DNA from 4 places in the Pontibacillus sp. ALD_SL1 genome. Region 1 is predicted to be linked to each of the others. Evidence: riboswitches for the same ligand, from Rfam matches in the RefSeq annotation. Region 1 holds a riboswitch; each other region holds the start of a gene.

What was found. Region 1 has a riboswitch for S-adenosylmethionine ahead of IMZ31_RS07050 (Na+/H+ antiporter NhaC family protein). Riboswitches for the same ligand answer to the same signal wherever they lie in the genome.
Region 2: it holds a riboswitch for S-adenosylmethionine, as region 1 does, so the genes downstream of both, IMZ31_RS05940 (methionine ABC transporter ATP-binding protein) here and IMZ31_RS07050 (Na+/H+ antiporter NhaC family protein) in region 1, are expected to answer to the same signal.
Region 3: it holds a riboswitch for S-adenosylmethionine, as region 1 does, so the genes downstream of both, IMZ31_RS06450 (methionine biosynthesis PLP-dependent protein) here and IMZ31_RS07050 (Na+/H+ antiporter NhaC family protein) in region 1, are expected to answer to the same signal.
Region 4: it holds a riboswitch for S-adenosylmethionine, as region 1 does, so the genes downstream of both, metK (methionine adenosyltransferase) here and IMZ31_RS07050 (Na+/H+ antiporter NhaC family protein) in region 1, are expected to answer to the same signal.

Annotation. Positions count from the first base shown of each region.
Region 1 covers NZ_CP062974.1:1,395,176-1,402,704, reverse strand. The annotation lists gene IMZ31_RS07065 (MFS transporter) at 229-1,425, shown strand; gene IMZ31_RS24630 (hypothetical protein) at 1,506-1,637, opposite strand; gene IMZ31_RS07060 (helix-turn-helix domain-containing protein) at 1,655-3,016, opposite strand; gene IMZ31_RS07055 (C40 family peptidase) at 3,403-4,305, opposite strand; SAM riboswitch class I at 4,697-4,804, shown strand; gene IMZ31_RS07050 (Na+/H+ antiporter NhaC family protein) at 4,921-6,210, shown strand; gene IMZ31_RS07045 (ABC transporter permease) at 6,393-7,256, opposite strand; gene IMZ31_RS07040 (ABC transporter ATP-binding protein) at 7,240-7,529, opposite strand, start outside.
Region 2 covers NZ_CP062974.1:1,175,678-1,183,206, forward strand. The annotation lists gene IMZ31_RS05900 (hypothetical protein) at 1-7, opposite strand, end outside; gene IMZ31_RS05905 (antitoxin VbhA family protein) at 134-319, shown strand; gene IMZ31_RS05910 (LTA synthase family protein) at 574-2,481, opposite strand; gene IMZ31_RS05915 (DUF4083 family protein) at 3,010-3,189, shown strand; gene IMZ31_RS05920 (HD domain-containing protein) at 3,203-4,180, shown strand; gene IMZ31_RS05925 (NAD(P)H-dependent oxidoreductase) at 4,223-4,774, opposite strand; gene IMZ31_RS05930 (ArsR/SmtB family transcription factor) at 4,903-5,220, opposite strand; gene IMZ31_RS05935 (hypothetical protein) at 5,420-5,695, shown strand; SAM riboswitch class I at 5,816-5,924, shown strand; gene IMZ31_RS05940 (methionine ABC transporter ATP-binding protein) at 6,076-7,095, shown strand; gene IMZ31_RS05945 (methionine ABC transporter permease) at 7,085-7,529, shown strand, end outside.
Region 3 covers NZ_CP062974.1:1,283,712-1,291,240, forward strand. The annotation lists gene IMZ31_RS24620 (nucleoside hydrolase) at 1-169, shown strand, start outside; gene IMZ31_RS24625 (nucleoside hydrolase) at 99-572, shown strand; gene IMZ31_RS06450 (methionine biosynthesis PLP-dependent protein) at 707-1,831, opposite strand; SAM riboswitch class I at 1,999-2,105, opposite strand; gene IMZ31_RS06455 (gamma-glutamyl-gamma-aminobutyrate hydrolase family protein) at 2,174-2,911, opposite strand; gene IMZ31_RS06460 (glutathione ABC transporter substrate-binding protein) at 3,074-4,672, shown strand; gene nikB (nickel ABC transporter permease) at 4,741-5,670, shown strand; gene IMZ31_RS06470 (ABC transporter permease subunit) at 5,670-6,554, shown strand; gene IMZ31_RS06475 (ABC transporter ATP-binding protein) at 6,580-7,529, shown strand, end outside.
Region 4 covers NZ_CP062974.1:2,899,467-2,906,995, reverse strand. The annotation lists gene pckA (phosphoenolpyruvate carboxykinase (ATP)) at 1-1,127, opposite strand, end outside; SAM riboswitch class I at 1,663-1,772, shown strand; gene metK (methionine adenosyltransferase) at 2,083-3,282, shown strand; gene asnB (asparagine synthase (glutamine-hydrolyzing)) at 3,606-5,513, shown strand; gene IMZ31_RS14705 (C39 family peptidase) at 5,506-6,387, opposite strand; gene IMZ31_RS14700 (gamma carbonic anhydrase) at 6,434-6,961, opposite strand; gene IMZ31_RS14695 (alpha/beta hydrolase) at 7,038-7,529, shown strand, end outside.

The sequences.
Region 1 (7,529 bases):
CCCCGCAGGAAAGCGAGTTGTCCCCGAGCTAGCCCAACCACTCATCAAACATAACGGTCCTTTCCGGCTTAAACATCTCAGCTTCAAGTCTTCCACCTAAGGGGGGGGCTTATATGGAACCCTTTAAAAGCATATACCTTTACAAAGATTCTTGATAAGCCTATGATGTTCCTTGGTGTTTAAAATCGAGATTCCATCAGGAAACGAAGCACCATAGGAGGACTTATTATGACACAAACAAAATTACCAATATGGACGAAAAGCTTCCTTTTCATTTCCTTAAGCAATTTCTTTTTATTCCTAACCTTTTATGCTCTGTTAACCACTTTACCGATTTTTGTGACAGATGATCTACAAGGAACAGAAGCACAAGCAGGTTTAATTGTTACATTGTTTTTACTATCGGCTATCCTTGTAAGACCTTTTTCCGGAAAACTTTTAGAAGACTTCGGAAAGAAAAAAATGCTTCTAATAAGTCTTTTACTATTTATGTTGACTACATTCGTTTATGTAGCAGCAACTAGTTTTTACTTATTATTAGCTTTGCGATTCTTTCACGGTATTTGGTTCGCCATTGCCACTACAGCAGCTGGTGCAATTGCTGCAGACATTATACCTGATAGCCGACGCGGAGAAGGACTTGGGTATTTTGCTATGTCGATGAATCTTGCCGTTGTTGCAGGTCCTTTTTTGGCTTTATCGCTTTTAAATTGGATCTCATTCTCAACACTCTTTATTGTACTTGGTGCCCTTTTAGCTGGAGCTCTTCTATTCACTAGCTTTGTAGCTGCTCCCGTTATGAAAGAAACTTCCAAGAGGAAGAAAATAACCCTTCATGATTTATTTGAAATAAATGCTTTACCCATTGCATTAGTAGGAAGTTTACTAGCTTTCACCTACTCTAGTGTTATTTCTTATATTTCTATTTATACGAAATCTCTTGGATTACTAGAAGCAGCAAGTTTTTTCTTTGCTGTATTTGCTGTTGCGATGCTCATTTCGAGACCGTTCGTCGGGCGCATCTTTGACTCTAGAGGTCCAAGCATTGTCATCTATCCGTCTCTAGGCCTCTTTGCTTTAGGTTTATTTAATTTAAGTATGACAACTTCTCCCTTTATGCTCTTGCTGTCAGCTACACTAATCGGTCTTGGCTACGGGAGTCTTGTGCCTTGTTTCCAAACGTTAGCTATTCAATCTGCTGATCAACACCGAAGCGGCCATGCAACAGCGACATTCTTTACACTCTTTGATATAGGAATTGCAACTGGATCTTATGTTTTGGGAGTCGTAGTCTCCCTACTAGGATATAAACCGTTATATTTTGTGATGGGTCTGTTTGTGTTTATTGTTATGTATCTTTACAAAGTCATGAATAACAGAAAAACAACTTCAATTAACTCAAGATCAACCGTTCACTCTTCCTAACGAGGATGGTTTTGAGCAAAATACCTCCTCCAATACAAATCAAAATCCCCTGGCTCATAAGAGCCAGGGGATTTTTAGTATTAAATATCTGTTAATTCAATTGTTGTTGGTTCTGGTTCTTCATCAAGTGATAATTGACTTGTTGTGAAGCCTCCCAATGCCGAAAATGCAATTGCCCCTACTGCTAAAGCTGAAATCATCCATTTTTTCATACTTCCCCACTCTCCCTCTACGTAATTGATAATTTTTTATATGATTCATTAGCTAGAGTTAGATAGTAACAAGCATCCTTATACCTTTTGTGTTTTTGTAAGCACTCAGCCAACAGTTCACAATAAAGTCCGATATAGAACTGATTCTCGTTATCGATAAAATAAGGAATGACTGTTTCTTTTAAATAATGCTCCAGACTAATGAGATCCTCAAGAACTCGGTATTTATATACCTGAAAATAATAGCGTAGAATTTGGAAATCGTTCTGTTGTTGGATCATAATTAATCCTCGATCGATCCATTCCAACGCCCTGCCTCGTTCACTTAACTCAAAAAGCGATTCCACAATGGAGGCAATACTTGTTAGCTTTCCTTTTACGTTATGATCATCTTTAAACACTAAACTCTTTTCAAAATAATCAATTGCTTTTTCATGATGCTTGAGAGCTGCATGAAGAGCTCCGAGGTTATGGTAAGCAATCCCTTTTAAGTAAGAACTCTGCAAGTTTCCCGCTGCCTTTACCGCCAGCTGAAAGCACTGTTCCGCTTGTTCAAACTGGTGAATCCGCTTATAGCAAATCCCAAGTAAAATCTGACAATCTCCACTTCTTTTAAAATCGAATTGAATCGTGTATAAATTTAACGCTAATCTTGCGTAATGAAGGGACAGAGTCACATTTTGAAGAGATGATTCATTAATGGCTGTTATAAAGTACAAATCAGCTCGTTCACTATCACTTAGCGTATTTTGGTGAACAAGTGCTAACGCCTTCTTATAATATTGCTGAGCCTCTCGATATCTCTCTTGCATATTATGATAAAGGCCAGAGAACTTTATATAATAGTACTGATGTTTTTCCTCAAACAAATCTTGCATTCTCTCTAACTTGTCTAATAAGACCGGCACTTCTGCAAAATGACGCATCAACAAATGATAGCGAACCTCATACAACTTAAACAAAGCTAGTATACTAGGAGTTGAGAGTGTGCTCAATTTTTGCTTTAACTTTACATATAACTCTGTTGCCTGGTCCGTTTCTCTTTGCATGATAACGGTATACCATTCGTGTAGTTCTTGCTCGAGTAACTCCTCATCTACGCCTTCTTCTAGTACTTCGACTGGAATATCCAGGCGATGTAAGAGCAGTTGAACAATTTCCTCACTTGATTTCGTAAGCCCATTTTCGATTTTACTTAAGTAAGAAATCGAACAAATACCTTGAGCCGTTTCTTCAAGAGTACGATTTTGGTTTAACCGATGTAACTTGATTGTTTTGCCCACTTCAGACCCTTTTAAGATTTGAATCAACTCACTCTCTACTGAAGCATCCTCCTTTGCTAGAGTGTATGCTTCAAATGTTGAGACTACCCCTCTCACATCCATTTTCTCGTTTGGGAAAGTCTATCTATCAATATAGCCAAAAAGGCTGTATTACATCTGCATTTTTTCCCAAACATATTTGGAATATGGGATGTAAGTTACATTCATCATAATCAAAAATTAGAAATATATCAATATTCTGATAATTTTAGGTACTAGAGGACTAGTTCTTATGGCTCAAACCTTATTTTTGCTAAGTTCATTTGACCTATTAAATGATGGTAAACGTATATTAAGCTATGTTCTATAACTAAAATTGCGTAATGATTGATCTCTACGAGTTTATAGCACCATTAACCTGGGTATTAATAGAATAAATCATAAAAAAACCCCTTTGGTTTTTGAAACCAAAGAGGATATATAACCGTACGTGTAAGATAGACTTACTGTTGGTGTTGATAAAGTGTGTCATATAAAGTTGAAGAAAAATCAGCGCGAGATACATTTTCTGCGGAATAGCTTTTTACACTTTGATCCTTTTCAATACCTGATGCTTCAAACGAATTTAAAACCATCGTAGTCATTTCACTAAATGTGATCGTTTCGTTTGGTTTAAATTCACCGTTTAAGAAGCCATTAATAATGTCTAGCTCTTTCATAGCTGCTATATCATTAGCAAATTGATGATTAGGATCTACATCTGGGAATGTTGTTTTATCAGAAGCTTCATGCTCAATGATTCTGTTAAATAAAGCAGCTGCTTGCCCTCTAGTAACATCTTGGTTAGGTTTAAATGTACCATCATGGTATCCTTTTATAATCTCACTACTAACTAAAGCTTTGATCGCTTCATAAGCAACATGATTTTCATCCACATCTGCAAATAAACTGTCTACATTATTTAACCCTGCTACACGACGTGCCGTAGAAAACTTAGGACCCCAGTACGGATTGCTAAGAGAGACAATATCAATCCCCTTGCTAGAGGTAGCACTAATAAACTTATTATTACCCACATAAATTCCGACATGCGAGATGCCTGCTTTATATGTGTTCTCAAAGAATACTAGGTCTCCTGGCTTCATATTGCTTTTACTAACTGCTTGTCCTACTGTGGCTTGACTTCCAGTTGTACGAGGGATTGAGATACCCACTTTGTTAAAGACATACTGTGTATATCCAGAACAGTCAAATCCACTAGGGCTTTGACCACCAAATACATAAGGTACTCCCATATGATTCTTAGCTACACTTAACAAATCATCTTGACTAGCCGCCCCAGCTACTGATGCACCACTAAACGTAAACATTACAGCCATTCCACAAGCTACAATTTTCTTCAACATATTCCCCACTCCATTTTCTTCTAGTATCGTCTGTTTTTTCTTCTACGACTATTCTACCAAAAGTTTGTTTGTCATAAAGTTACGTTTATATTACAATTTGTTTTCAAAAAAGACATATTTTTTATAATAATACAACAAGATCCCTTCATTACTTCATTTTTACTGTAATAGGTAAATATAGGGATTATAAGAAAATGAAACTTTCGTACAAGATTTAAACATACGTATACTTAGGGAGTTGTTCCCAAAAAGTTTACTTTTCTCACAACACGAGTCTCTTCATTCACTCTTCACCAACCTATCAACACCTCATTTTTTCTTCATTCATTGACAATAAACCACGTTATAAGTAAACTTAGGTACTGCATGTAAAACAAAAAGTGAATACTCCTTCTTATCACGAGAGGCGGAGGGACTGGCCCTACGATGTCTCGGCAGCGGGCTCATTGCAAATGAGTGCTGTGCCAAATCCAGCAAGGTTACACTTGATAGATGAGAAGAGGAGCTCTAAATATAAAGCCCTCTTCTGATTAAGAAGAGGGCTTTTTTAATGATACATGGCTAGTGTTTTCCATTACACAAGAATTTAAACAAGCAAGAAAGAGGTGCAGCAACATGAATATAAACAAAGGGAATCCACTTGCTCTATTACCCTTACTCATTTTCTTAGTTATCTTTGTAGGATCTGGCATAGTAACAGGTGATTTCTATTATATTTCAATCTTAATCCCAGCCCTAATTGCAGCGATTGTTGCAATTCTACAAAATCGTAAGAAGCCAACCTTCGAAAAAGTGGAGCAATTTGCAAAAGGTGCAGGCCATCCTGACATCATGATTATGGTCTTCATATTCATATTAGCCGGTGCGTTCTCATCGGTGGCAAGCAGCATTGGTGCCGTAGAATCTACAGTAAACCTGGCATTAACTTATCTTCCTGAAAACTTAATCATTGTTGGAGTCTTCATTATTGCTGGCTTCATTTCACTTTCTATGGGAACATCGGTTGGCACAATAAGTGCACTTGCACCAATTGCTGTCGGTATTAGTGCCGAAACAGACTTTTCTGCAGCCTTATCACTTGCAGCTGTTGTTGGTGGTGCAATGTTTGGTGATAACCTATCCATCATTTCTGATACGACAATTGCGGCGGTTCGAACACAGAAAACTGAAATGAAAGACAAGTTCAAAGCCAACTTCTTCATCGTTCTCCCTGCAGCTATTGCGACTATTATATTGTTAATCGTGATCACTTCAGGCGGAACATCGTCTGTTGATGCAGATAGCTTCAACTGGTTAAAAGTGATTCCTTATGTCGGAGTTTTAGTGGGTGCGTTAGCAGGACTGAATGTGATGGCCGTGCTCATTGGAGGTATTCTTTTATCAGGAATAATTGGAGGAATTAGTGGTGATTATTCTCTTGATGCCTTTATGTCTAACATAACATCAGGAATTAACTCCATGTCGGAATTAATTTTCCTTACAATAATAATTGGCGGAATCGTAGCTATGATTCAACACAATGGCGGCATTCAATTCCTTCTCCATACCCTTACAAAAGGAATTCGCTCTAAACGTGGTGCCGAAGGAAGTATCGCCGGTCTTGTAGCCACTACAAACTTAGCTACAGCAAATAATACAATTGCTATAATTACGACTGGACAATTGGCAAAGAACATTGCTGACGAGTATGAGATTGATTCCAGAAAGTCTGCAAGTTTACTAGATATATTCTCTTGTACAATCCAAGGCTTAATCCCATATGGAGCGCAATTATTAACAGCAGCCCAAATCGGTAGCCTATCGCCAATAGAATTACTACCGTATTCTTTCTATCCTATATTAATTGCAATCTCAGGTCTCATAGCAATTGCAATTGGGTTCCCACGCTTTAAAAAATCTGCGTAAAATTACTAAAAATGACGGGATACATGTATCCCGTCATTTTTTTATCCCTTTAGAACTATAAGAAAGGGTCAACACCTAACAATTGCCCTGCCAATGTCTCTCGCTTTGTAAATACAAATAATAAAAACAAAAAGAAAATCGTAAATAATGAAATGGTCCACCACTTCCCCATGTGCCCCCCCCTATACATCACGCTTCCGGAATAATGTAATCGCTACTGCAAGCGCAATACATCCGTACATAATGGTATAAAGAATCATCACATTATTAGGAGCTGATGCACTTGCAAACATCCCTTGCTGAGCAAGGCTGACGGGATTATCTGCTGTATCAAATAAGAATACCGTCATTTTTCGGTACATGGCGTCTACAGGAAAAATAAGGCTTGAGATAATTCCAATATTCACAAGTGCCCCCTTTTCCATTATGGTTCCAATTTGCTCAACAAATCCTCCAATGAAGGCAGATCCGTATAGGATGATTAACACGATCCCTGCATTTAGGGTTGTCATTCTACTACTTAACATGACACCTAATGTCACTAAAACTAGAGGTTGTAACATATACGTTGATACAGCACTTGCAATCTGGCTAATTGAGAAATCAAGGGATACAACTTCGCCCCCTATGCCTTGGTGCAAAATGATGATACCCGCAAACAATAAAGCCGCGTAAGCAATCAACAGACCTCCAAGTCCGATGACTTTACCTAAAAGAAATTGTGTACGAGTTATGGGGCGCATTAGCCACGTATCTATTTGATGACTATCTATTTCACTAGCAATTGCACTGACACTAGATAAAATAGAGAGCAAAGCAACAATGAACGAAGAGAAATAAAGTCCAACACTAAGTAATTGTGATGAGAACAGCTGCTGTTGCATCATTTGGTCTACCGTTGAGGCCCCAAAACTTTCCCAGTCTTTCACTGCATAGTGAATCGCTACGCCATATAAAATAAGGAAGACCGCTGTCATAATCATCGTAATAAGGAAAATCCGTTTGGATACAATCTCTTTAAATGTTAACTTAGCGATGGTCCACATAACGCTGCTCCTTTTCATTCACCCAGTACATAAACACATCTTCTAAATGAGGAATGACGGGTGTTACTTCATAAATAGGAAGCTTGTGACTCGCCAAGAAATCGACAAGTCTTGGAATATCCTCTTCCCTTTTCAATTGGTATAAGGCTTTAGAACGGTCATTAACGGCTTCCTTGTTTTCTACATTACGAACAAAGTCAGGAAAATCATGATTGGTTAATCCAGCTGTAGCCGAGGACATAATTTCAACCTGTGCTTCCACCATCATCAGTT
Region 2 (7,529 bases), 220 kb from region 1:
GTTTCATAGATAATGACCTCCTACATAAACAGGGATTCTGAGTTAGTCTATGCAGCAAAAACGAGGAAGGGAATCGTTTTTCAAAGGCATAATGGGTTCGAGGGCAAGTTAATTAATAAAAGCAGGTGAAAACATGAATGATCAACAATCTATAGAGAAAGCAATGAAGAGTGCGAAAGCGTCGATTGAGCTAGAGGGATACTACATTACAAAAGAGCATGAACAGCTTGTTCGAAAAAGCTTGTTAGGAGAAATCTCGCACGAACAATTCGTAGAGTTGGCTTTAGAACTCGTGCAGCGGAGGAAAGATCAGCAATAATCTATCCATTAGAAACCTCCCCATATCATAGTAGTGGGGGAGGTTGTTTTATTCCCTTCTGAGTGGGAGCGTGCAGCATCTGAACGAGCCGCCTGATTTAATAATCTCTGAGAATTATACGGGTAGCACGTCAAACCTGCAAAAGCGCTTCCCATCTTAAACGGTGATTCCATTACCGCTCTATGAGAGCAATTCAAAGTGATAAAGGAATAGTAAAAAAAAGCCGCATAAACATTCGTTTATGCGGCTTCGTATTATTTCTCTTTATTTGGTGAGTTGGTAAGTGGTTCTTCTTCGTCTTCTAAGAAACGAAGTAAATCACCGTACACAAGCTTATCAGATAGGTTCAATTCTGTTTGCCCTTTTTGAGCAATAGAATCACATTGTGAACCTTCTACTTCTTGGCCTGTCGCTTTGTCATAGCATTTTTCCGATTCGCCATCGTAGACATATTTGTCTGTAATAACGGAACCGTCACGTAAAATGGCTAAGTCTTCGCGATCTTTTGCAAGCAGGTCGGTACCGAATTGAATGTCGTTTTCGTTCTTAACACCTAAAAGGTTTAAGATGGTTGGTTTTAAGTCAACTTGGCTTCCGACTGTATCCACTGTTTTACCCTCTAAACCAGGAGAGTGGATAATGAGAGGAACACGCTGTAATTGAGTGTGCTCAAATGGTCGAATCTCTGTGCCCATAATTTCAGACATTGCTCGGTTATGATTTTCAGAGATGCCGTAGTGGTCTCCGTACATAATGAAGACGGTGTTTTCATATTCACCGTTTGCTTTCATATCTTCAAAGAATTTCTTGAAAGCTTCATCCATATAGCGCGCTGTTTGGAAGTAACGGTCAACTGTACCGTCACCAGTCTGTGTCTTGTCAATCATTACATCTTCTTCATCGTTTAGAACGAATGGGTAGTGGTGCGTTAGAGTAATGAATTTCGTGTAGTAAGGCTTCTCTAAGCTCTTAATCATAGGCATGGATTGTTCAAAGAACTCAATGTCTTTTAATCCATAGTTTACTGAGTTTTCAGGAGTCACTTCATAATCTTTCTTAGAGAAGAAGCGATCGTACCCTAGAGCTGGATACATGACATCACGGTTCCAGAAACTATCGTTATTACCGTGGAACACTGCGGATGTATACCCTTTTTCTTTTAGAATTTCAGGAGTTCCATTAAATTCGTTACCAGCATTGGTTGTGAAGACAGCGCCACGTGGTAGTGGGTATAAGGAGTTCGCAAGTAGGAACTCAGAGTCTGATGTCTTCCCTTGACCCGTGTTGTGGTAGAAATTGTTAAAGTAAACAGAGTTTTTATCGTCAATTAAGTCGTTTAAGAATGGCGTAACTTCCTTACCATTTACTTTGTAATCAATAGCAAAGTTTTGTAAGGATTCCATTGAAATAAGCACAACGTTCTTACCTTCTAAAGCGCCAAAGTTTTCACTTTTTGGATCCTTTTGACTGGACAAGTAGTTACGTACTTCTGTTAGCTCATCGCTTTCTGCGAATACGCGGTGTGATTGGGTATTTGCCGTCATAACCGTGTCGTATAGGTGGAAGTTGTATACTCCCATTAGTTTAACAAACATGGCACGGTCGAATGTACGAGTTAACAGTTCAGAACGCTCTTCGTTGGCTAAGTTCAGGTTCAACGAGATCGCTAGAAGAGATGTAGCAACAATCGCTCCCATTGTGCGTTTTTTCACGCTTAGTGAAAGCTGTCCTTTTTTCATTCGTGCCCAAACAAATAGAGCAACTACATCAATCCAGAACAAGAGGTCTGTGAAACTCATAAGAGACTTTGCACTTCCGCCAAGCTGAGCGAAGTTCTTATACTGCATTAATACAGGGATAGTAATAAAGTCGTTAAAGAATCGGTAATACACGACGTTTGCGAACAGAACAAACGACATGATGAAGTACAAGGTTAGAAATGCTTTAATTCGCTTCGCCTTTGGAAAGATGAAACTTAGTGATAAGAAGAACAATATGGACCCTAGTGGTGTAAGAGCCAGAATATATTCTTGAATGGTATTTTCTAAGTCTAAGGAAAACGAAAATCTAAAAGCTAAATAAGATTTGGCCCATAGCAGTACGGTAGCTATGAGAAAGAAGAATAGTCCACTTTGTAGCAACCGGTCTACTCTTTTATTCATGTGTGATCCTCCTTTGATCGCCTGGTTCCATGATAGATTCTGATTGAGGATATCGTGCTTTTTATCTGTATAGTCAAAGTGCTTGAGATCCTACATTTACAAATTCTTTAGAATTTCATTATAGATTTATTTTGAGAAAGGTCAATGGGAACAGTGCTCAAATTAGCCAAATTGCCTATGAAATGTACCCTTTATTCATAGAATTGTCACGATTTTAAATCTATGACCTTACAAAAATTTAACATGTTTTCAACCTAATATCAAAGGTTATTTTTACATATTTAGTAAATAACAAGTTTCGCACCGACGGTATCCTCATATATATTCACCAATATCCTCACATTTAAACTCCAAATCCACTTCAACATACTAAAGCGTGCCAGACACCCGGTGGTTCTCTGCAGTACTAAAGGGTGTCAGACACCCGTTAATGCTCTGAAGCATTAAAGCGCGGTTGGTACGTTGTGTTGCTTTATATGGTGGTGTAGGGGTGGTATTCTATAATAAGGAAAGGGGGAGGGGAGAGGGATGTCTGGTGTGGGGTTGCCTGGGGTTATGATGTTGTTTGTTGTGGTGTTATTGATCGTTATGTTTTTGGTATCTTTAACACTGTTTATAAAGGGGATCATAAAGAGAAATTTCGTGGCGCGCTTAGATCGTTTGGAGAAGAAAGTTGACCAATTATTAGAAGAGTCTAATCGGAAATAAAGCGAGGGATAGAATGCGGATTACAGATCAGATTTATGGAACCGCTGTGGTTGAAGGGATACTTGAAGAATTAATCAATAGTTCACTTGTTCAACGTTTGAAGGGGATTTATCAAGGAGGAGCAAGTGTCCTCGTTAATGATAGTTGGAACGTGACAAGATATGAACACTCTATTGGTGTAATGCTGCTGATTAGACGTTTAGGAGGGAGCCTTGAGGAACAGATTGCAGGGTTACTTCATGATGTGTCTCATACGGCTTTTTCACACGTTATTGACTTTGTTATCGACAATAAAGAGGAGGACTATCATGAAGAAATTTATGAACAAATTATTCAACATTCAGAAATCCCAGACATCTTAGAGAGACATGGTTACAGCGCACTGGATCTTCTTGGGAATGATGAGCAGTGGACGTTACTAGAACAATCTGCTCCTGATCTTTGTGCAGATCGTGTGGACTATACATTAAGAGATATGTATCAGTACGGGCATATTGAAAAGGGGGAAATTGATACGTTTCTAACCAAGTTACATGTGTATAAGGGTAAAATGTATGTAGCCGATGCCGAATGTGCAGAGTGGTTTGTAGAGGTTTACTATAAAGAAGTTATCAATTTCTTTATGCATCCTCTGAACATATTCGGTTACGATCGTCTTGCACGTGCATTAAAGGCCGCTTTAGACAAAGGTGTTATTACATTAAACGATTTTCAAAAGACAGATCGTGAGGTTTTGGATCTGCTTCATTCTTGTAATGAGGCGAGTGTGCATATGTGGTTGAGGCAGCTCCGTCACTCTGTTTCTGTAATAGAGAATGACCAGGAATATGATCTACATAGAAAAGGGAAAGTCAGGCTGATTGATCCTTTAATCATGAGCAATGGTAATCTTATCAGGGTGTCTGAACAATCCGAGAAAGTGAAGCTCATGGGGGAAGAGGCTTATAAGAAAGCCATGAAAGGATCCTTTGTAAAAATCATACATGTGTAGGAGAGAGGCTTTGAGCGCCTCTCTCCTTTTTTATATCAAACATTAAACGCCGAACACTTCAGCGAGATGCTGGCGAAGTTCTGTCATATACGTATCAATGTCAGGGTTTTTAATGACATCAAAGGCACCGAAACTTTTCAGTGGTTCCATACCAACATATTTTTGTGTGTTATGAAGGTGGTCAATGGCTCCTTCAAGATCTTGCCCTTTAAAGAACTCTTCGCTATTGCTGAACGCTTCTTTTGGAGCATTCCAGGTTGTTGAGAACATGTACTTTCTTCCTGGCATAAGTCCACCGTCTCCGTATTTTTCTCCACCTCCAAAGAAAACGCCTGGTTCATAAATGGAATCAATATATGTCTTAGTCCCGCCCGGAAGACTGAACCAGTACATGGGGGTTTGGAAAACGATGGTATCTGCCCACTTGAATTTTTCTTGCTCTTCTTTTACATCATATCCTTCACTTACAATCGTTGTTTGAACGTCATATTTTGTGGAGAGCTTGGTTACAATTTCATCGAAAAGCGTTTTATTTAGACGGCCCTCAGCAATTGGGTATGGTTCGTGACCATTGATAACTAGAATATTATTCATGATTAACATCCTTTGTTTAATAGTTTTATTGTTCGAAAACCATCGAACTGTTTTAAACTATAGCACCTCGGTTAGTGGAATGCAAACAAAAAAAGAGAACCGCCTAAAAAGGGGGTTCTCAAGTCACGCTACAAATCTTCTTCATTTACTTTTCCGATCGCATCGAGTAATCCAGGGAATTTCCCTTCGATTTCTTCCGTTCGTATGGAGTAAAAATGCTCCTTTCCTACAATCCTGGCCTGGATTAAACCAGCTTCTCGTAATACTTTTATATGATGAGATACAGTTGACTTTGGTAATTGAAGTTGAAGCGTGTAGTGGGTACAGTTATTCTCATGTGTATCCCGCAGACATCGAACAATTTTTGCTCGGTTCGGTTCGCTAAGTGCCTGCAAAACTTTTGTAAGTGTAACACTTTCTATTGGTGGATGATAAGGTATTTTCATACATCATATTGTATCGATTATTGACTCCTGAGGCAAGGTAACGGGTTTATTATCGTGAGCCCCTTTAAAGCTGTAGATATGATTGTGAGTACGACTTGTTATGGAAGGTGATTAACTTGTTAAAAACTGTCCTCTTAAGGAATAATACTCAACAGATAAGGGTATTCCCTTACATAAACCATTGTAGGAGGGAATACCGGTGCCAAAAGCATTATCAGGAAAGATTTCATTATTTATGTTAGCCATATTTGTAGGGCAGTTGCTTGCTCTTATTATTGTAGGTTCTATGGAGGGACTGTTAACGATTGTGACCTTCTCTCATTTAACACGATATACAGCCATTATTGGCCTTGTTGTTGGGGGTGTGGGAGTAATCCAAGAGAAAGGGAAAGGCAAGATTACTCCTATTTTGACACTTCTATTAAGTGTAGGCTTAGCTGCCTTTAATGGTTATCTGATGTTTATTTGGGGATAGTGAGTTAAGCTTATAAAAGGTTAATAAAATTTTTAACTATTAAATTATTAAAAATCCTTTGACAATTCTAACTGCTCCTTGTAGTATATGGATTAACGAAAAACACATTTTAAAACAATCTTCTTATCCAGAGAGGTGGAGGGAATGGCCCTTTGAAACCTCGGCAACGGATTCTATTCGATTAGAACACCGTGCCAATTCCTTCAAGCTTAGGCTTGAAAGATGAGAAGAGACGGATCTACATATACGTAAATCCCCTCTTCTTATTATTTTAAGAAGAGGGGATTTTTTGTTTACCAGATGAGGAGGAAAAAGGGCATTTTTAGCTTATAAACCAAGTATTCAGATCTGTTTTAGTTTAATTAAAGGAGGCAAACAACATGATCGAGTTACATAATATTGAGAAAGTGTACAAGAAAAACGATCAAACCATTCGAGCAGTTGACGGCGTCAATGTATCAATTGATAAAGGAGCAATATACGGCGTCATTGGATTTAGTGGCGCGGGTAAGAGTACTCTTCTCCGATGCGTAAACCTAATTGAACGTCCAACATCAGGAGAAGTGAAGCTAGACGGTGAGGATCTGACTCAGTTACCAAAATCAAAACTACGAAAAGAGAGACGTCGCATTGGAATGATCTTTCAGCATTTTAACTTGTTAGAATCAAAAACCGTTTACCAAAACGTGGCCTTTCCACTTTTGCTCGATGGACAAAAAGGAAAGCAAGTGGAAGGAAAGGTGAAGGAGCTCCTCGAGTTTGTCGGGTTAGCAGATCAGGCAGGGAAATATCCGGAGGAGCTTTCTGGAGGGCAGAAGCAGCGAGTGGGTATTGCAAGAGCACTCGTTCGATCTCCTGAAGTGCTACTTTGCGATGAAGCCACTTCAGCTCTGGATCCTCAGACAACCGAGTCAATTTTAGACCTTTTGAAGCAAATTCGTGAAGAATACCATATTACCATTTTAATGATTACGCATGAGATGCAGGTCATTCGTGAGATTTGCGACCGTGTGGCTGTTATGGAAGCTGGAAAAGTGATTGAGGAAGGAACCGTCTTTGATATCTTCTCAAGTCCTGCGCACCAGACAACGAAGAATTTCGTCAGCTCGGTTATGAACGATAAGATTCCGGAATCAATTCTACAAGCCTTAGATAGTACCCGACACGTATACAGGGTGACGTTCTTAAGGGAACAAGCTTCAAAGCCAATCCTATACCGGGCTGCTACTCAGCATCAGGTTGAAGTGAACGTGTTATACGGGCAGATTACCGAACTGCAAGGCGAACCATTCGGGAGTCTGATCGTCGAATTTATTGGAGGAGAGAAAGAGATCTTTAAAGCTCTTCATTCTATCCAGCAATCTGTAACAGTGAAAGAGGTGACGCGAGATGCAAGTTGATTTAGCCACATTTTGGCCGAAGATTTTAGAAGCAACACAAGAGACAATCGTTATGGTAGCCATCGCTTTACTGTTTGCGGTTGTAATAGGTTTACCCCTTGGCATTTCTCTAGTCGTAACGAGAAAGAACGGACTTCTTGAAAACGGTCCTTTATTTAAAGTATTAAACGGTATAGTGAACTTCTTTCGTTCGATCCCGTTCATTATCTTATTAGTAGCAATCTTACCGATTACCCGTTTTATCGTAGGTACTTCAATCGGTACAGCAGCAGCCGTTGTGCCTCTTGTATTCTTCTCAGCCCCCTATATTGCCAGGCTTGTTGAGAGTAGTTTACTAGAAGTGAATCCAGGTGTTGTGGAAGCAGCAGAATCGATGGGGGCAACGCCTTGGCAAATCATTTACCGCGTCTTTTTACCAGAAGCATTAAGTTCTC
Region 3 (7,529 bases), 110 kb from region 1:
GGCAATGGCTTATATTACATCACCTGAAAGGATGAAGAGGACATCGCGGGTTGTGATTATGGGTGGGGCTTTTTTAGTTCCTGGCAATGTGACTCCCTATGCTGAGGCTAATTTTTTTCGGGGACCCTGTTGCAGCAAACGTTGTCTTAGACAATACTGGGCCGAATAAGATTGTACTTTGTCCCCTAAATGTTTCGATGAAAGGGATTATAACGCCTAGTCTTGTAGACAGTATCCAAAATGAATCCATAACCGAGATTGGCTCCTTAATTGGTCAATTATACGAGCCTTACTATGATTTTTATAAGAAACAAAGGCCATCTTTAAACGGAGCTCCTATGCATGATTTAATAACAATTGTTTACGTTTCTAATCCCTCTTTGTTTAAAAGTGTTAAACGTAACGTAACTGTTGAAGAGTCTTCCTACCTGACAACGGGGGTTAGTGTGGCAGATTTTCGCGATCAACCCCAAGTGAATGAATCCTTTAATAACTATTGCGAAATATTACTAGACATAGATTATCCTGCATTTATAACAGAAATCTCCACCACCATGATCGGCAAAATCTAACCACTCTAATGAAGCTTTCGTACATTACAACAGTAAAGGGTGTCTGACACTCTTTATTGCTTTAAAGATACAGAAGGTGCCAGACACGCGTCATCCCTTTAAAGCGATGATGTGGGTCTGGCACTTTTGGTTGGTTAGTTTGTTGTGCTTAGGCTTTGATTTGCTTTTTCAAGGGCTTGTTCGAAGTCGGCTGTCAGGTCTTCGATTGCTTCGATCCCTACTGAAAGGCGGAGTAGTCTGTTGCAGACTCCGTAACTAGAACGAACTTCTTCTGGTATGTCCGCATGTGTTTGTGTAGCTGGATAGGTAATGAAGGTCTCAACGCCCCCAAGACTCTCAGCAAATGTTACAAGCTCAAAATATTCTAGTAGTTTAGGAGCTAAAGCTTCTTCAGTGACACGGAAGGAGATCATACCACCTCGCCCTGGGTAAAGCACGTCTTTGATAAGCGGGTGTTCAGAAAGAAACGTGACAAGCTCTTTTGCGTTTTGTTCATGTTGTTTCATACGAAGGGGGAGTGTTTTCAACCCACGCATAAGAAGCCAACTATCAAATGGAGATAATACAGCTCCAGACCCATTTTGCTCAAGGCGTAGAGAAGTGCAAATGTCTTCATCTTGAGCGACAACAAGACCCGCTAAGCAGTCATTATGACCACCGATGTATTTGGTCGCACTGTGAATGACAAGATCGGCACCAAGTTCTATTGGTCGCTGGATATACGGTGTGTAGAAAGTGTTATCTACAATAAGGTGAAGTCCATGCTTCTTGGCAACCTCCGCCATATCTACTATATCTACTTGATGCATAAGGGGATTCGTCGGTGTCTCAATGAAGAAACCTTTTGTATTGGAAGTTATACAGGCTTCAAATTCCTCTTTACTACTCCCGCTCACATAAGAGAAAGAAAGTCCAAACTTCTTAAAGTGTGTTTCGAATAAACGATAAGATCCACCGTACACATCTTGAGTTACGATGAAATGATCGCCTGGTTGATAAGTGGAAAAGACAGCTTGGATTGCAGCCATCCCTGAGCTGAACGCAAACCCTTCACGCCCGCTCTCAAGCTGAGCAATCTTATCCTCTAATAGATTACGAGTCGGGTTTCCTGTACGTACATAATCATATCCAGTCGATTGGCCTACTCCTGCATGTCGGTAAGCTGTAGATAAATATAATGGGGGATTAACCGTACCTGTTGTACTTTCGCTACGGTTACCCGTCTGTGCAAATTCTGTTTCTGCCTGATATCGTCTCATAGTACCCTTCAACTCCTTTAGTATAGTGAAGCGTGCCAGACACCCGTTAACGCTTTAGTGCGACAAAGGGTGCCAGACACCCATCAGTGCTTTAGTGCATGAACGTATTCTTAGCATTAGAAAAAGGCTCTTCAGAAGAAGAGCCTTTTGTGGGTAAGGTGCACTTCTTCTTATCTTCAAGTGATTCATCACTTGCTGGAAGGAGCACCACATCATTTAAGATAGGTTGCTGAAGCGTCAACGGACCAGTTCCCTCGGCTTCTCTGAATAAGAAATAAGAAAGTGTTTAACTATAATTTTCTCTATACTATACATAAAATTGGTTCATCATGCAATAAGATATCAGAATTTTTTTACTTGAATGACTTCTTTAACGAATCGGTTAAACAGCTGCTGCATCCGTTTATGCTTGGCTGTCATCATTTCAGCATGCCATTGTACACCGATCACAAATCCTTCTTCGTCTTCTTTTTCAATTGCCTCAATCACTCCATCAGCTGCGAAAGCCGTAGCTCTAAACCCTGGAGCGACCTCTTTAATCGATTGGTGATGAAAGGAGTTGGTAATGGTTTTCTCGCCAAATTGTTCCCGCATTATGCTTTCTGGTTCTGTTGTAATTGTATGAGTCTCTTGCCATGGTTTGTTGTACTGATCATGCTTCAGGGGTTCTTGGGCCATATAAGATACGTCCTGATATAACGAACCACCATAAGTGACGTTTAAGATCTGAACGCCTCTGCAAATAGCGAACACCGGCTTTCCTTGACGAATCATTTCTTTTGCTAGGATCGCTTCAGAGTGATCACGTTCTGGAAAAGGGGAGCCTTGTTTCGGACGAGGCTCTTCATTGTATAGCAGCGGATTTACATCTTGTCCTCCCGAAAGAACAAGTCCGTCCATGGCTAAAGCTTGCGCTTGAACGGTTTCGTCATCTTCAAGAACAGGGAGAATAAACGGAACTCCACCTGCACGTAATACGGATTGAACATAATCATTATTTACATAAGCGCGGTCGTAACCAGGGAATCGACCACCCTGATCGATAATCATACTTCCTGATATTCCGATAAGTGGTTTCATACGGAGTGAGCTCCTTTTGTTAAATTCTTTTAAATTTTTATTTTGACAACCAGATACTTCTATTATAAAATCCAAGTAATTTGATATGAATTACATGCTATTATAGTATAGCTAGTGATGGTGTACATAATCAATTAAAAAATTAACAAAGGGGAGTCATTTTTGAAGTTATCACGCTTATTTACGGTCTTATTTCTTACTCTTGTACTTGTCGTTGCTGGTTGCAGCAACGGTGGAGATACGGAGGAAGACACATCATCAAAAAATAAAGACAAAACTACACCTCCTTCTAGTGAAGAAGGGTTAACGATTGCGGTGGAGAGTAATTTTACTAGTTTAGACCCGCATGACACGAACGACAACCAATCATACTCTGCACAGTCTGCCATTTACGAAGGCTTGCTGGGTTTTGATGAGGATTTAAACATCGTTCCTGTCTTAGCGAAAGATTATAGTGCGAATGAAGACTCAACAGAATTTACATTCACATTAAAAGAAGGCATTACGTTCCATGATGGAGCGCCTTTCAATGCGGAAGCTGTGAAAGCAAACTTAGATCGTTTATCAGATCCGGAAAGTCAGCTTCGTCGAGCGTCTTTATTTGAGCTCGTTGAGAAAACAGAAGTCCTTAGCGAATATGAAGTGAAAGTGACATTGAAAGAACCATTTGGTGCGATGCCGAACAACTTTGCACACCCAGCTGCTGGAATGATTAGTCCGAAAGCTTTAGAACAAAGCAATCAGGATATTGCTCGTAACCCGGCCGGTACGGGACCATTCAAATTCGTAGAATGGAAAAGTGGCGACCATCTAACGGTGGAGAAGAACGAAGAGTACCGTGAGGAAGGGTTACCGAAAGTAGACAAAATCGAATTTAAACCAGTACCAGAGAGTGGTTCTCGCGTTGCGATGCTTCAAACAGGAGAAGCAGATTTCGCTTTCCCTGTAGCACCAAACCAAGTTGAAACTCTTAAAGAAGAAGAGGGCGTTTCCATCGAAACGAAACCATCTCTTGTTGTTAAGTACTTCTCTATGAACACGATGAAAGAACCATTTAATGATCCGAAAGTTCGTAAGGCGATGAATTATGCAATCGATAAAGAAGCATACATTAAAGTGGTTTACGACGGCTATGCAACTCAGACGAAATCAGTTATTGCTCCGAATACCCAACACTATGAAGAACAAGAGGTTTACGAATATGACCCAGAAAAAGCTAAAGAACTACTAGCTGAAGCGGGTTATCCAGATGGTTTTGAAACAACAATTTGGGGCGGTACAAGCTCATTGAAACAAAAAATGATGTCATTCTATAAACAGCAGCTTAGTCAAGTTGGTGTAACATTAAATGTTGTACCAATGGAAGGTGGAACGTTAGGCGATAAAATTTGGGGTGTCGACAATCCTGAAGACGCTGAACTAGAACTTTATAACGGTGGTTGGTCTCCATCTACAGCGGATGCGGACTGGGGTATGCGCCCGCTATTTAGCAGCAATTCCTTCCCACCTGACGCCTACAACACAGCTTACTATAAGAATGAAAAAGTGGATGAACTGCTTCAAAAAGGATTGTCCACTGCTGATGACCAAGAGCGCGGTGAATACTACGCTGAGGCGCAAAAGATCATTTGGGATGAGTCCCCTTGGGTACCTCTTGCCGTACCAGATATTCTTTACGGAAAGCAGGATTACGTTCAAGGCTTAACCATGCTTTCTTCAGGCGTTATGGATCTTAAACAAGCAGAAATCGTATCAGAATAACCAAGGAGAGGTTGAGCGATTAGCTCAGCCTCTTTCATTGCTTATATACGAAAAAAAGGAGGGAGCTCATGCTGAAGTATAGTGTGAAGCGGATATTGGGTATGATTCCGCTGTTGTTTGTTATATCTCTTATTGCCTTTATGTTCGTTCACTTAATACCAGGTGACCCTGCGAGACTGATCGCTGGTACGGACGCTACGATTGAAGAAATTGAAAATATTCGTGAAAAGTATGGATTAGATCAGCCGCTGTATCAGCAGTATATTGACTATATGGGGAATCTTTTTCAAGGCGACCTAGGACAGTCGATTGTAACGGGGCGCCCTGTTTTAGACATGTTAGTCGAGCGCTTCGGTCCTACCCTTAGGCTGACACTAGCTAGTATGGCATGGGCGCTTATCTTTGGTCTTTTAATTGGCGTTATCTCAGCTGTTAAACGGAACAAATGGCCAGATCACTTTTCCATGTTTCTTGCGGTATCTGGTGTATCGATTCCGTCCTTTTGGCTTGGGCTTATGATGATTCAACTCTTCTCTGTTCAGCTAGGCTGGTTCCCAACAGGAGGAATAGGTGGATTAGAAACGTATATTCTTCCATCCTTTACGCTCGGAGCAGGTGTGGCGGCTATTATCGCGCGCTTCACGAGGTCGTCTTTAATGGATGTGTTAAAAGAAGATTACATCCGCACAGGGCGATCAAAAGGTTTGACCGAATTTAAAGTGATCAATCGGCATGCAGTCAGAAATGCACTCATTCCGGTCGTCACCATGTCTGGACTACAGTTTGGATTCTTATTGAGTGGCTCCATTATTACGGAAACAATCTTCAGCTGGCCGGGTCTTGGTAGATTATTAATTAATTCCATAACAGCTCGTGATTATCCCGTGATTCAGTCAGAGATTCTATTATTCTCGCTCGAGTTCTTACTTATTAATCTATTAGTTGATTTGTTATATGGATTCTTAAATCCAAAAATTCGCTATGAGGAGGGTTCATAATGGCGGAAGCAGCGACTAAAACAGAAGAGCAACAAGAGAAGAAAGCAACACCGACCCAACAATTTTGGAAGTCTTTTAAGAAACAAAAAGTCTCCTTTGCTGCAGGGATCTTTTTACTCCTATTATTTATCGTTGCCATTATCGGACCATGGATCGCTCCTTATGGACCCCAAGAATACGATTACGACAATCTTTTATCAGGACCTTCTTGGGAGCACCTGGCGGGAACGGATGATTTCGGTCGGGACATCTTTAGCCGTATTCTTCACGGTGCTTGGATTTCTCTATCAGTCGGGTTATCGTCTGTTTTTATAGGTGCTTTATTAGGTACGATTCTTGGCATTATTAGTGGTTATTTTGGCAAGTGGGTGGATAGTGCCATTATGCGTGTGATGGACGTCTTGCTCGCGTTTCCTGGGATGCTTCTTGCGATTGGGATTATTGCCATATTAGGGCCTGGCCTTTTCAATGTCGTCATGGCTGTGGCGATTTTTAGCGTGCCTGTCTTTGCGCGCATTATCAGAAGTAGCACGCTTGCGATTAAATCAACGCTTTATGTGGAAGCGACTCAATCCATCGGTTCCTCTCACTTTCGAGTCATCATGAAGCACATTTTCCCTGGAACGGTCTCGACGCTAATTGTGTACTTCACGATGCGTATTGGTTCAGCGATCTTAATTGCAGCTGGACTAAGTTTCTTAGGGTTAGGGGCTGATCCTTCTACACCAGAGTGGGGAGCGATGCTTAGTAATGGGCGAGATTATTTAAACAATGCACCACACGTTACGTTTTTCCCGGGGCTTGCGATTTTCCTTACCGTGCTTGCCTTTAATTTATTAGGGGATGGACTGCGTGATGCGCTCGATCCGAAAATACGAGATTAGGCCGTAGCGAAGGGAGAGAAGTACGATGACAGCACCTATTTTATCAATTAATCAACTGTATACAAGCTTCCGCGTTGACGGCGAAACGATTCCGGCTGTGGAGGGGATCGATCTATCCCTTTATCCTGGCGAAATCGTTGGTCTCGTGGGGGAGTCCGGAAGTGGTAAAAGTGTAACCTCCTTATCTGTAATGCAACTACTGGATGAAACGCCAGGAGAAGTGACAGGAGGAGAGGTTTTATTCCAAGGTCAAGATCTATTGAAGTTCACAGATCGTCAAAAGCGAAAGGTTCGAGGGAATGATATCTCAATGATTTTCCAAGAACCGATGACTTCGTTGAACCCTGTTTTAAAAATTGGTAAGCAGCTTGTTGAAGCGATTCGAGAGCATCAGCGAATAAGTCAGACGGATGCCAAGAAGCATGCGATTCACATGCTGAATCAGGTAGGGATTCCTCGCTCAGAGGAAATTATGAATGAATACCCTCACCAGCTATCAGGAGGGATGCGTCAGCGGGTGATGATTGCCATGGCGATGTCGTGTGATCCGAAAGTGTTAATTGCAGACGAACCGACAACAGCCCTTGATGTAACAATTCAGGCACAAATCTTAGATGTGATGCGCAACATGCGTGAGGAGCATAACACTTCGATTTTGTTTATCACTCATGACTTAGGTGTCATTGCTGAGATGTGTGATCGAGTGGCTGTCATGTATTCAGGCCGGATTGTGGAACAGGGGACCGTTTATGAAATCTTTGAGAACCCGAAGCACCCTTATACAAAAGGGCTTCTTGGCTCGATTCCAAAGCTTGGAGCAAAAGAAGATCGTTTAGATTCCATTCAAGGTCAGGTGCCTACAGTGGAAGACCGACCAAAAGGATGTAAGTTTGCAAACCGGTGTCCATTTGTCATGGATCATTGCTGGGAAGAGGAACCGCCATTATTCGATGGTGAGAACAGGTGCTGGCTGCA
Region 4 (7,529 bases), 1.5 Mb from region 1:
AGTTTACTTGTGTAACCGCTAAGGAAATGGTACATCGCCTGCTCTTTTGTCAGTTTACTAATCGGTGGCAACACGCCGAAAGCATCAGCTGTTAAGAATATAATTGTATTAGGGTGACCTGCAATACTAGGTTCAACAATATTATGGATGTTCTGGATTGGATAAGCTACACGTGTATTTTCCGTTAGAGTTGTATCTTCATAATCCGGTTCCCTTGTGCCAGGATGCAAAATCACATTCTCAAGCACAGACCCAAACCGGATGGCTTTATAGATTTGCGGCTCGTTTTCTTCAGAAAGGTTAATGCACTTTGCATAGCATCCACCTTCAATGTTGAAGACTCCGCGGTTAGACCAACCGTGTTCGTCATCGCCGATTAGTCGACGTTCGGGATCAGCAGATAGGGTAGTTTTCCCTGTACCCGAGAGTCCGAAGAATAATGCCACGTCGCCTTCTTTCCCTACGTTAGCTGAACAGTGCATAGGTAGAACATCGCTCTCCGGTAGTAGGTAGTTCATAACTGAAAAGATCGATTTCTTAATTTCCCCCGCATATTCGGTCCCTCCGATAAGGATCACGCGATGTTTAAATGACACCATAATAAAGGCTTCGGAGCGTGTGCCATCTTGAGCGGGGTCTGCTTTAAAGGAAGGGGCAGAGATAACCGTGAATTCGCTTACATGATCGGCGAATTCGTCCTCAGTAGGGCGTATAAATAGTTGGTGGGCGAACAAGTTATGCCAAGCAAATTCATTGATTACTTGAATAGGTAATCGGTAGCGTTCGTCTGCACCGGCAAAGCCATTAAAAACAAATACTTCTTCCTTTTCTTTTAGGAAATCTACGACTTTATGATAAAGGTTTTCAAAGATTTCTTCTGATATGGGTTGGTTCACGGTACCCCAATCAACTGTGTCTTTTGAAACCTCATCTTTAACGATGAACTTATCTTGAGGGGATCGGCCGGTGTAACGTCCTGTTTCGGCTCTGATCGCTCCTGTAGCAGTTAGTGTACCCTCGTTACGTTGAAGAACTTTTTCAACGAGTTCTCCCACACACAAATTGGTTAACACATTAGGTTGTGTAATTAATTCTTTAATTATGGACGCTTGATTCACCGTATTCATGCTCAAGAACCTGCCTTTATTTAATATTTTTTGACTTTGATAGTGAACCTAACAAAATCATTTTTTAATGACGAATCCAAGTTGAGATCTAACCCTTCTTGTTCTTGGGCTATACAATCTTTTGAATAGGATCAGACTCAATGTGTCATTAGTATAACACATTCATTTTATTAGTCCATACTATTTTATAATGAAATTACGGCAAAATTGTGACTGTAAATGTAAAAGAAAAGGTGAAAAGTTATAATGAATAGAATGACTGAGGTGTCGGAGATGGAAAAATGCACAAGCGTTTTACTTCTATAATATATTACTTCGATGTCAACTCACCTTTTTCCTTGGTTTAATGTTCCGTATTCCAAAGTCAATTATAATCAGCAACCCCGTTTATCAATGAATTTCTAAGTGTCTAAATTCGCACGTTTATACTTGAGTGAAAAAGTGCTCGTGTAACATTCAATAAAGCAATGATAACGCTCTATATTCAGTTGACATAGAAGGGCTAAAACGTTATGATAAGTCGCGAACGGAAACTATCTTATCCAGAGAAGGTGGAGGGACAGGCCCTATGAAACCCAGCAACCGTCATCCTTAGATGAAAAGGTGCTAACCTGATGCAAGGAAGACCTCCTTGAACGATAAGAGCGAATGGACCCTTTCCCTTTGCTCGTTATGGGAAGGGATTTTTTATACTTTCGAAAGGTTTCTAAACGCTTTCTAAGGTATATTGAAAGTCATCGGCATTTGCTGGATATAGCGAATTTCGACGTTTTCTCATGTATTTTTTTCATTCGTTTACAATATACGAAACTGTTCCAGGTCGATAGAATAGATCGGTGTAAATTCATATATAAAAAGAATTTACATAACTCTGTTTTACTTTTTTCTGAATAGATAGCTGGGTGATGAGTTCCGTCTCAAAGATAAGAGTATTTTAAAGGAGGAGTTTGAGGGAATGGCTGCAAACCGCCGCTTGTTTACATCAGAATCAGTTACAGGAGGGCACCCTGACAAAATCTGTGACCAAATTTCTGATGCCATACTAGATGAAATCTTAAAAAATGATCCTAACGCTCGTGTAGCATGTGAAACGACAGTTACAACAGGGTTAGTTCTCGTATCAGGAGAAATTTCAACAAATACGTACGTGGATATCCAATCAATCGTCCGTAATACCATTAAGGAAATCGGTTATACACGTGCCAAATATGGTTTTGACGCAGAAACATGTGCAGTACTTACGGCAATTGATGAACAATCACCAGACATTGCTGCAGGGGTAAACGAAGCGCTTGAAGCACGAGAAGGTCAAATGACTGATAAGGAAATTGAGAATATTGGTGCAGGAGACCAGGGTCTCATGTTTGGTTATGCAAATAACGAAACGCCTGAACTTATGCCCCTTCCGATCTCTTTAGCTCACAAATTGGCGAAACGTTTGTCTGACGTGCGCAATGATGAAACAGTTCCTTACCTACGCCCTGATGGCAAAACCCAGGTTACTGTAGAGTATGACGAACATGACCATCCTGTTCGTATTGACACAATTGTTATCTCCACGCAGCATCACCCAGAAATAACGCTAGAGCAAATTCAAAAGGATCTAAAAGAGCAAGTTATTGCTCCAATTGTTCCTACAGAATTGCTTGATGAACAAACAAAATACTTCATTAATCCAACAGGTCGTTTTGTAATCGGTGGTCCTCAAGGGGATGCTGGTTTAACAGGCCGTAAAATTATAGTAGATACGTATGGCGGATATGCACGTCACGGTGGTGGAGCCTTCAGTGGTAAGGACGCTACTAAAGTTGACCGTTCCGCTGCTTATGCAGCTCGTTACGTAGCGAAAAACATTGTAGCCGCCGGATTAGCAGATTCTTGCGAAGTTCAATTAGCCTATGCCATTGGTGTTGCGCAACCTGTGTCGATTTCAATCAATACATTTGGTACAGGGAAAGTTTCAGAAGAGGCATTAGTTGAAGCTGTACGTGAGAAATTTGATCTTCGTCCAGCTGGCATTATCAAAATGCTTGATCTTCGTCGCCCAATCTACCGTGACACTGCAGCTTACGGTCACTTTGGCCGAACAGATGTTGAGTTCCCATGGGAGCAAACGGATAAAGCAGAAGAGTTAAAACAACTAGCAAACTTATAGTATAGGTAGGAGCACGGAATTGCATAGTAATTCCGTGCTCTTTTTGTTTCACTGCGATTGTTTTTATCATTGAATTGTAATCCTTGTCCTCCCTTATGCGAAAACATGATAAAATATTAGAGTCTGTCATAATCATGGTGTAATTTTGAATTAGATGTTACCGACTATAAATTCACGGGTATAACGAATACTTGTGGTGTATAGAAACAAATGTACAGGGAACCCGCCCCGAAAACTTAAGGATGCCGGGGGCGATCTGAAAGTTATAGCCATTTTGTGATAAACTGAAATATCAAAGTGAGAATGAAAGTGAGGATCTTCGTATGTGCGGTTTTATTGGTGTTATTCGAGACGTTCCATCTCCAGTAGATGAAGAACAAAAACAGTCTTTTAAGCGAAGAAACGATATTATCACTCATCGTGGCCCTGATGATGAAGGGTATTATCATGATGATTACATATCTTTTGGCTTTCGCCGTTTAAGTATAATTGATATAGAAAGTGGCCATCAGCCTCTTAGCTATGATGATGAAAAAATTTGGATGGTGTTTAACGGAGAAATCTACAATTATGTGGAACTTCGTGAAGACCTTCAGAAACAAGGATATACATTTGAAACAGAATCAGATACAGAAGTTATTGCGGCATTGTTTAAGGATAAGCAAGAAGGAGCGTTCTCTTATCTGCGCGGTATGTTCGCGATCTTAATTTGGGATAAGGAAGAGCAAACATTTTACGGAGCTCGTGATCCATTCGGCATTAAGCCATTATTCTATAGTGAACAACATAGTGGCACATATTTCGCTTCAGAGAAGAAGAGCATTACGCTGCTACAGGAAAATGAATTAGTAAATACAGAAGCATTGCAACATTATTTAAGCTATCAATATGTTCCGGAACCTCTAACTCTAACAGATGGAATTTCTAAGGTAGAGCCAGGCCATTATTTTGTTAAGAAGCCAGGTCAAGCCATTAAGTTTCATCGTTATTGGCATGCTACCTTTACACAAGTGGCTGGTAGTGAAAGTGAATGGATTAAACGGATTCAAGATGTCATGTATGATTCTGTGAACAAACACATGCGTAGTGATGTACCAGTTGGATCTTTCCTTTCTGGGGGAATCGATTCATCCATTATCGTTGCTATGGCACGTGAGTTTAATCCCAACTTAAAAACGTTCTCAGTTGGTTTTGAACGCGACGGATTCTCTGAAGTAGACGTAGCGAAAGAAACAGCAGAGAAACTTGGCGTTGAGAATCACTCCTATATCATTACTCCAGAAGAGTACGTCCAGAAGCTTCCGAAAATTATGTGGCATATGGATGATCCTTTAGCAGATCCAGCTTGCGTACCTCTTTATTTTGTAGCGCGTGAAGCACGTAAACACGTTACCGTTGTGCTATCGGGAGAAGGTTCTGATGAATTATTTGGTGGTTACAACATTTATCGTGAGCCTCAATCGTTAAAAATGTTTGATTCTATGCCTGGTGTAGCTAAGAGCTTGCTTCAACGAGTAGCTAAGGTTATGCCAGAAGGTGTAAAAGGTAAGAGCTTCTTAGAGCGAGGGACTACACCTTTACGTGACCGTTACATCGGTAATGCGAAGATGTTTGAAGAAACCGAAAAGCAACAATTGCTTAAGGATTATCATAGTAAATCTTCTTATCAATCATTAACGCGTTCACTCTATGATCACGCAGGTGCTTATCATCCTGTGAACCAGATGCAATACGTTGATATTCATACTTGGATGCGTGGAGACATTTTACTGAAGGCGGATAAGATGACAATGGCTCATTCTCTTGAACTTCGTGTTCCGTTCTTGGATAAAGAAGTCTTTAACGTTGCCCGCGAAATTCCGGTTGATATGAAAATCGCAGATGGTACGACGAAATCCATTTTACGTAAAGCCTCAAGAGGCATTGTTCCTGATCATGTACTAGACCGAAAGAAACTTGGCTTCCCAGTTCCGATTCGTCATTGGTTAAAAGACGAATTAAACACATGGGCGAAGACGCTTATCCAAGAGAGTGAAACGGATCACCTGATTGAGAAGAAAGCTGTGTCTCAATTGCTTGAAGATCACGTTCAAGGAAAAGGCGACTATTCTAGGAAGATTTGGACCGTTCTTATGTTTATGTTATGGCATCAAATTTTCGTTGAGCGGAAATTTTCCTTTGAAGAATTAATTAGTGAAGATCAAACAAAAAGCAAGCTAACCATTAGTTAATGGCAATTGCTTGCTTCCCCAATTGCACCCAGGCTTCTTTAAAGTCGTTTCTGGGTGCTTTTTTTTGTTGGCCCGTAAGAGGGTCATTAAAGTACATATATTCTGAATCATACCCAGTAACTACAACAGAGTGCTCTTTCATCGTAATCTTTTGTTTTCCGTTTGGAGTTATCCAATATTCGAATAGATGATCGGGCAAATGTTTGTACAAGGTGTTTGTAATGATCCAAACGGGTTGTCCATTATCGAGATGCTCAAGAATTTCGTAAAAGCTCCCGCCTGAGAAATCATAAACACGCTCCCCAGCATACTGACGAGCAAGTGAGGCAATAGGTTTATGATAAACTCCGAATCCAGGTACATTTAGGTTGTACATATTCCCTACAAATCCTTCGTTTGGGTCTCCGTAATGAATTTGACCGTCAATGTTTTGATACACCTCTTCAGACTTTTTTACTTTTTTAGCTAGCGTCATCTTATCTACATCGTAACCATAATGGTCTAAAAGCATGCTCAAAGAGGTGACCTCACATCCTCTTGGCAGTTCTGGATATTGTGTAACGTTAGGAACTTCTATATGGACTTCTTGCTTTAAGTGATAGTCTTCGATTAATGGATAGCTCCCGAACTCTTTCTCTGTTTTTTCCTGGTTCGCGGAAACATGTTTAACGTTTGATGTTTCGCTCCATAAGCTTTGAAGCGTTGATTTATATGTCTGAACAGTAATCAATCCTGTAAATAAAGAACAAGCAATAAAAAGAACACTATACCATTTAAGCAATCGCTTATACGAGTTTCGTAGATTTGGTCTAAGGCTGATCGTCCAAAGTAGCACAGCAAGAACCACAGAGGTTGAGAAAAGTACAATATACATAAATGCATATGCCTCCTAGTAATTGAGACTCTTCAGCGGGTGAAGTTTAGAGATCGGGACGACTGGGCGTTATCGTTTTATAATATTGCCCCTTTTCAACATACTCTCTTCTTATTCGTTCCATATCCCTAACGTCTTCATCGGTTAATTCACGTATTACTTTAGCAGGACGGCCCAATGCAAGTGTTTTTGGGGGGATTTTTTTGTTAGGGGGAACTAAACTACCTGCCCCAATAAAAGCTCCTTCACCGATTTCAGCTCCATCCAATATAATAGAGCCCATTCCAATAAGGGCATTTTGTCGAATAATGCTTGAGTGCAATATAACTTGATGTCCTATTGTTACATCATCTTCTATATTAAGGGGATTCCCTGGACTCTGATGCAGCATACTCTGATCTTGAATGTTGGATCGCTTTCCGATATGTACTCGGTCTACATCTCCACGAATGACGGTTTTAAACCATATACTTGCTTCCTCTTCTACTACAACATCTCCAGTAATAATAACGTCATCTGCAATATAAGCTGTGTCATGAATAGTTGGCATATGTCCTTTGTAAGGGTAGATCATTTGAATCCTCCATTCGATTGTGTTGATATTATAAGTATAACAAAAGGGAGAAGACTATAGGAGAGAGGAAGATTGTATGAAGCATATTACCGTAAAAGGTGCTAAAGGGATTGTAGTAATTGTTCACGGGGCTTTTGAACATTCCGGTCGATATAATGACTTGGCGAATCGGTGGGTCAATGAAGGATATGAAGTTATATATGGCGATCTTCCTGCTCACGGAGAATACGATGGGGTTAAAGGGCATATTGACCGTTTTGAAGAATACTTAGAGGAGATTCGCAGTTGGGTGGAAGAAGCTCAAAAAACGAACTTACCTATTTTTTTACTGGCCCACAGTATGGGAGGTCTTGCTGCAATTCGATTACTAGAGGAGCAGGAGTTACCTATTAAAGCTGTAGTACTCTCCTCACCGGGGTTAGGGATTCAAAACCCTCCTCCTAAGCCTCTTCAGGTGGTTGCTAAGGGGTTAAATATTGTGGCACCTAAATTACAGCTAAAAGGCAATTTAAATCCTGAGCACGTAACAAGGAACACAAGTGTACTACAGAGGGATCACGGTGATCGT